Regions from separate parts of the Micromonospora sp. NPDC005324 genome, predicted to be linked through region 1. Evidence: riboswitches for the same ligand, from Rfam matches in the RefSeq annotation. Region 1 holds a riboswitch; the other holds the start of a gene.
What was found. Region 1 has a riboswitch for cyclic di-AMP ahead of ABZS40_RS14805 (NlpC/P60 family protein). Riboswitches for the same ligand answer to the same signal wherever they lie in the genome.

Region 1 (3,465 bases):
CGGTGTACCAGGTGCCCTGCGCCGCGAAGCCCTCGTGCTCCAGCCCGATCGACTTCGCGTTGACGTACCAGTTGCCGGCGTGCCAGCCGACGTCAGTGGTCTTCACGTGCTGGGCGATGTGCCCGTCGACCGAGCGCAGCGAGTAGTGCCAGCTCACGTAGGTCGGGTCCTGGACGAGTTGCAGGGTCGTGGCCCAACTCGCCTCGGTGTCGTGGATGACGATGTACTCGATCTTCTGCCGCGCGGGTCGGTCGGAGAGGTCGTGGTTGCCGTAGTCCCCGTCGCCAAACGCCTCGTAGGGCGCCGGGATCCACTCGCAGGAGATGGTGCGGGGGCACTCCACACCGTCGGGGCGGGCCAGCCGGCGCAGGCCCAGCCGGTCCAGCCAGGCACGCTCGGGCCGCACCGCGCGGGCCGGCAGGGTGATCCGCTGGCCGTCGTCGGTCACCCGGGCTTCGCCAGCGCCGATGGTGGTGAAGACCTCGTCGGCGAAGGCCGCCGCGGCGTCGGCGCTGTCCGCGCCCGAGTAGCGGGCCACCGCGCCGTACCAGGCCGCCGGGTCGGTGTCCGCGCCGACCGGCGCGCTCAGATCCCGTTGGTACGCGCTCAGCAGCGCGGCCCCACCCCGGATGTTGAGGCCCGCGTCGGTGCGCAGTGCCTCGGGGGTGGCGCCGGTCAGCGTGGCCGCGGCGTCCACGGTCTGCAACGCGGCGGTGGACGGCGCGGGGGCCTCGACCGGGCGGGGCGCGGGCACCCGCGCGGGACGGGAATCGTCGCCGCGTGGGTCCTCGGCACCGGCGTCGTGGTGGCCCCGCCCGGGTAGGGCGGCCACGTGCCGCGCGTCGGTCAGGTGCATCGGGCCGTAGCCGCCACTGGTGCTCGGTGTGCCGGCGTTGGTGTCCCAGCGCGACTCCAGGTAGGAGACGCCGAGCAGCACGACGGCCGGCACGCCGTACTCGGTGGCCGCGGCGGCGTACTGCTGCTGGCGGTCGGTGGTGGGCGCGGCGACGGCCGGGCCGACGGAGAGTGGCACCGTTGTCGCGGCGGCGACCACGGTGGCGGCGAGCAGTGCGCGCCAGCCGGTCGACAGGGTTGGATGGTGCATCGAACCCCCTAGATTCTCTCGGAGTGAGGTCAGGTCACCATCGCGCCGGCCGGGAGGTTACGTCAATACCTTTCCATCTATCGAAGTATGCGGAAAGAATTCTTCACACACGGTCGGTGACCTCGTCCAATCCGTACGGAGTGTCACGGCCGCACGGGTTGCGGATCGGTAACAAGCGTCTCTACTCTGGTCATTCGTCGGCCCGACAGCAGCTCCGCCCAGCCCGGGCGGTAACGGACCGACACCGCCGAGTCGTTTCCGAACGAACCGGGGACCCAGGTCCCTCGGGGTGAATCCGCAGCAACTGCGGTAGGGCGCCGACTTCCCGCCCGAACCCGTCAGCTAACCCGGTAGGCGGTCAGGAAGAAGGAGTACGAGACCCCGGTGGCACTCCATGCCCCGCGGCCGTCGTCCGAGCGGTCGGCATCAGCCGGCCCGGCGTCGATCGTGCCGCGCCCACGCTGGTCCCGCTTCACCACCGCTCTCGCCGCGCTGGCCGGCATCGCCGTCGTCCTGACCGGCAGTGCCACGGCGGCCCACGCCGACCCGTCCGTCGCCGAGATCGAGCGCCAGATCGACGCCGACTGGAACAAGCTCGAACCAATCATCGAACGGCACAACGCCACCCGCACCGACCTCGCCGCGAAGCGCAAGCAGGCCGACGCGCTGGCCGCCCGGATCACTCCGCTGGAGCGCCAGGTCGACGCCGCGATGGACAAGGTCAGCGCCCTGGCCGTCCGCGCCTACAAGGGCGAGAACGTCTCGACGGTCAACGCGGTGCTGGGCAGCCGGTCGCCCAGCGAGGTCGTCGGCCAGCTCGAAATGCTCGACCGCTTCGCGCACAACCAGCAGAAGGACGTACGCCAGGTGGCCGACCTGCGCGACCAGTTGGCCGCGCAGAAGGCGCCGCTGGACGAGATGGTGGCCCAGCTGACCCGCACCGAAGCTCAACTGGCGGCGAAGAAGAAGCAGATCAACGACGAGATCGACCGCCTGCAGAAGCTGCGCCTCAAGGTGTACGGCAGCGGCGGCGGCGGTCCGCTGCGCCCGGCGCCCTGTCCGGGCAGCTACCCCGGCGGCGCCGCGGGCACCGCTGTCAAGTTCGCCTGCGCGCAGATCGGCAAGCCCTACGTCTGGGGTGCCGAGGGCCCGAACTCGTACGACTGCTCCGGGCTGATGTTGGCCGCCTGGGCGAAGGCCGGCGTGTCGCTGCCGCACAACGCCGCCGCGCAGAGCCGGGTCACGAAGAACGTCAGCAAGGGCGACCTGCGCCCCGGCGACCTGGTCTTCTACTACAGCGACATCCACCACGTCGGTATGTACGTCGGCGGCGGCTGGGTGGTGCACGCCTCGCAGGCCGGTCAACCGGTCAAGATGAAGAAGGTCGACGACGGCCCGATCCACAGCTACGGCCGCCCAGGCTGACCCCGGGTGACCGAAGGGCCCGTCGCGATCCGTCGCGGCGGGCCCTCGTCGTCTGTGTTCTGGCGGGTGGTGGGCCTCAGCGGGTTGGCCAGGTGCGCCAGTGCTGCCAGGCGCGGCTGGGCGTCGGCCCCCGCTGGCCCTGGTAACGCGAGCCGTAGACCACCGAGCCGTACGGGTGCTCGGCCGGCGAGGAGAGCCGGAAGATGCAGAGCTGCCCGATCTTCATGCCCGGCCACAGGGTGATCGGCAGGTTCGCGACGTTCGAGAGTTCCAGCGTCACGTGGCCGGAGAAGCCCGGGTCGATGAAGCCGGCGGTGGAGTGCGTGAGCAGCCCGAGCCGCCCCAGGGAGCTCTTGCCCTCCAGCCGGCCGGCGAGCTGGTCACCCAGCGAGATGACCTCCAGCGTCGAGGCGAGCACGAACTCCCCCGGGTGCAGCACGAACGGCTCACCGTCGGGGACCTCGACCACCGATGTCAGGTCGTCCTGCTGCATGGCCGGATCGATGTGGGTGTAGAGGTGGTTGTTGAAGACCCGGAACAGCCGGTCGAGTCGGACGTCGATGCTGGACGGTTGGACCAGGGTGGGCTCGAACGGCTCCAGGCCCAGCGTGCCGGCCTTGATCTCGGAGACCAGGTCGCGGTCGGAGAGCAGCATCGGACCACCATAGCCGCGCTGCCGAAACTGACCGGATTCGGTGCCGGTGACCAGCGCGTCGAGGTCGCTGCTCGTACATTTGTTCGATAGAATGCCCACATGGCTTCCTGGTCCGAATTCGCCGCCGACGAGCCCCGACTCGCCGACGGGATCCGCGTTCTCCTCCAGCAATACGGGCCGGGCTTCGGCTATCTGGCCACGGTCCGCGCCGACGGCGGGCCCCGCGTCCATCCGGTCTCCCCGGTCATCACCGCCGAGGGGCTGTTCTGCTTCATCATCG
Region 2 (3,465 bases), on a different contig from region 1:
CATCTTACGGTGCGTGTGACGGTGGAGCACGAGCCAGCGCCTGCCTGCACGGCCGGCGAAGAGCCGGCTTGACCAGGTCAGATGCGTCGAGACGAGGTGCGGGATGAGTCATACCGGGAGCTCTGGCGGTCAGCCGGGTCCGCAGCGGACCACCGACCGGGCCACCGCCCTCAACGAGCCGACCCGGGCGTACGCCGAGCTGGTCGCCGGCAACCGGCGCTTCGTCGACGGCGCACCACGCCACCCCAACCAGGACGCCGGGCACCGGGCCGCCGTGGCCGACGGGCAACATCCGTTCGCGGTGATCGTCGGCTGCTCCGACTCACGGCTGGCCGCCGAGATCATCTTCGACCGGGGTCTGGGCGACCTGTTCGTGGTTCGCACCGCCGGGCACACCGCCGGTCCTGAGGTGCTCGGCAGCGTCGAGTACGCGGTGACAGTTCTCGGCACCCCGCTGGTGGTGGTGCTCGGCCACGACTCGTGCGGTGCGGTGCAGGCCGCCCGGGAGTCCGCCGCGACCGGTACCGCACCGAGTGGCCATCTGCGCGCCGTGGTCGACGCCGTGCTGCCCAGCCTGCATCGGGCCGAGGCCGAGGGCGTGGACGACATCGACGGCATTGTCGACATCCACATCGCCCAGACCGTCGAGACGTTGCTCGGGCAGTCCCCGGTGCTGGCCGACGAGGTGGCGCGGGGGCGGTGCGCGGTGGTCGGGGTGTCCTACCGACTCGCTGCCGGAGCGGTGCGCCCGGTGGCCGCCGTGCCCGCTGGCTTCGCGACGTTGGGGACCCCGGCCGGATCCACCGAGTCGACCGACCCGGCCGCTGCTGCCACCGTCTGACGCGACGAGGGCCGCTCCGCGCCACGCGGAACGGCCCTCGACGGGATCGTGCAGGTCAGAGCAGCGACATGTGAACGTGGTCGGTGTGGTTCGACGGCCCGCTGTACGAACTCCAGCCGGTGGCCGGGAACCAGATCTGCCGGTTCCAGATCACGTAGTAGATGCCGAGCCGGTCTGCGTTACGGATGAGGAACGCGGCGACGTTGTTGCCGTACGTCCGGGTGTCGTTGTTGTGCCACGGGGCGAACCCGCTCTTCTGTAGCGACCAGTCGCAGGCGCGGCCCTTCGGGTGCTCCCACGGCCCGCCGGGGCGGTAGCAGCCGACGAACCGGTTGAAGCCGGCCGCCTTGACCTCCTTGTACGCGTGCAGCGTGCGCGGTGTGATGCAGCCGGACGTGGTGGGGTCGTTCTCGCTGCACGACTGGGCCTTCCAGTCACCGTCGGCCGTGCGACCCGGGCCGATCTTCGCGACCTTGGAGGTGGCATCCACCAGGCCGCCGGTGAAGCCCTTGCCGCCGACGAGGGAGAGCGCCTTGTCTGCCTCGCTCTTGCGCTTCGCCATCAGGGCGGTCTGCTTCTGCTGCTCGCGGACCTCGGTGTCGAGGGCCAGCTTGGCCTGCTCGGCGCGGGCCTTCACCTCGTTGACCTCGGAGAGCTTCTTCTCGTTGACCATGTTCATCTCGTCGAGCATCCCGGCGCGCTGGACGAACGAGTCGGGCGCTTCGCTCTCCAGCAGCATCGCGACCGCGCCGATCCGGCCGGTCCGGTACGCCTGGGCGGCGATCTGCCCGACCTGCGGGGCCAACGCGTCCAGGTCGGCCTTGGCCCGGTTGACCTCCGCGGCCAACTCGCCCTGCCGCTTCTTGGACTTGTCCAGCTTGGACTTTGCGGCGGAGTAGTCGCGGTTGGCCTGCTCGATGACGTCGTTGAGCAGCTTGGGCTCGCCGTCCTCCTCGTGCCCCGAGGGTGTGGGGGTCGTCGGGGCGGCGTGCGCTGGGAGCGGCCCGGCGAGCACTGTCAGTGCGGCGATCACGGCCACCACGGGTGTCAACCAGCGGCGTAGGGGTGCCGTCACAATGTTCCCTTCCGTCGACCGCCGACCGGGTTAGCTGACGGGTTCGGGGCGGAAGTGGCCCCTACCGCTGACGCGGATTCACCCCAGGTACCTGGGTCCCCGGCTCGCCGGTTGGCGATTGGGCGGTGGCACCGCAGGCGCCGCTTCGCGCCTTCATCGGTCACCGGCAGCGAGGTTACCCGAGAGTCGACCAGGTGAGCTACGGCTGGATGCCGACCAAAAGCGTCATTTCGCCATAGCGTTGAGTGACCAGTGACGCGGTTCTCAGGGTGGATGCCCGATCTGGTCACGCTGAGGAGTGTCACCATGCCGTATCCGTGCTCCTGTTCGACTCCGGCCACCGGTCGGTGGCCTCGGATGGGGGTGTGGCCCGCTTCTGGCCCGGCTCGTCGGTGCCGGCCGTTCGCGGTGAGATGAGTGCGGCCAGTGCCTCGCTGCGGTCCGGCTGGGGCCGGGACGCCGGAGCGTCGGTGGACGCCGTGGCAGCGCTACGCCCGGCGGCGGTCACCACCGCGGCCAGCCCGGTGGTCAGCGGCACTGCGGCGATCAGGCCGAGGGTGGCGACCGCGCTGCGGACGATCTCCTGCGCGAGGAACTCACTGGTGAGGATCTGCCCGATCGGCCGCGCGTCGGCGGTGAGCAGGAGCAGCAGGGGCAGTGACGCGCCCGCGTACGCCAGCACGATGGTGTTGACAGTGGACGCGATGTGCGCGCGGCCGACCCGGGTGGCCGCCCGGTACAGCTGCAACCGGGTCAGCCCGGGGTTGGCGTTCGCCAGTTCGGTGACGGTTGCCGCCTGGGTGACCGTCACGTCGTCGAGCACCCCGAGCGAGCCGATGATGATCCCGGCGAGCAGCAGACCGTGCAGGTCCACGTCGCCCTGGAACATCGACAGGGTGGTGGCGTCCTCGCTGCCGAAGCCGGTGAGGTGGGTCGCGGCCGTGGCGATGGTGGCGAGCACGCCGGTCAGCACCAGGCTGCCCAGGGTGCCGAGCACCGCGACCGAGGTCTGTGCGGTGACCCCGTGGGTCAGATAGAGCACCACGAACATGATCAGGGCCGCGCCGACCACCGCCACCAGCAGCGGTGACCCGCCGGCGCTGATGCCCGGAAGCACGAAGGTGAGCAGGATGGCGAAGCTGGCGGCCAGCCCGGCGAGCGCGGCCAGACCTCGCCACCGACCGAACGCGACGATCGCGGCCGCGAAGATCACCGCCAGCCACACCATCGGGGTGCCGCGTTGGTGCTCGGCGATGTTCCAGTTGCTGGTGGTGGGATCGGTCGGGTCGGCCAGTTCGACCAGGATGACCTCGTCGCCGACCTCGACCCGGGGTGCGCCGGGCCCGTCGGGCACCGGCGTCCGTACCTGCTGGCCGGCGGTCGGCCCGTCGTCCACCAGGACGTCGACAGTGCCGCACCGCCCGTCGCCGACTCTCGGTGTGCCCTCGGGGGCCGACGGCACCGGCGGGCACGGCTCGCTCACCACCCGGGTGACCGTCCCCGGGTAGCGCGGCACGTCCGCACCACCATCGGTCTGCGGTGACCCGCC

Region 2: it holds a riboswitch for cyclic di-AMP, as region 1 does, so the genes downstream of both, ABZS40_RS15860 (hypothetical protein) here and ABZS40_RS14805 (NlpC/P60 family protein) in region 1, are expected to answer to the same signal.

The regions. Positions count from the first base shown of each region.
Region 1 covers NZ_JBEXGE010000011.1:183,985-187,449, reverse strand. The annotation lists gene ABZS40_RS14810 (peptidoglycan recognition family protein) at 1-1,105, opposite strand, end outside; cyclic di-AMP (ydaO/yuaA leader) riboswitch at 1,341-1,476, shown strand; gene ABZS40_RS14805 (NlpC/P60 family protein) at 1,490-2,530, shown strand; gene dcd (dCTP deaminase) at 2,607-3,185, opposite strand; gene ABZS40_RS14795 (pyridoxamine 5'-phosphate oxidase family protein) at 3,285-3,465, shown strand, end outside.
Region 2 covers NZ_JBEXGE010000013.1:20,901-24,365, forward strand. The annotation lists gene ABZS40_RS15855 (carbonic anhydrase) at 104-841, shown strand; gene ABZS40_RS15860 (hypothetical protein) at 897-1,916, opposite strand; cyclic di-AMP (ydaO/yuaA leader) riboswitch at 1,921-2,051, opposite strand; gene ABZS40_RS15865 (YibE/F family protein) at 2,218-3,465, opposite strand, start outside.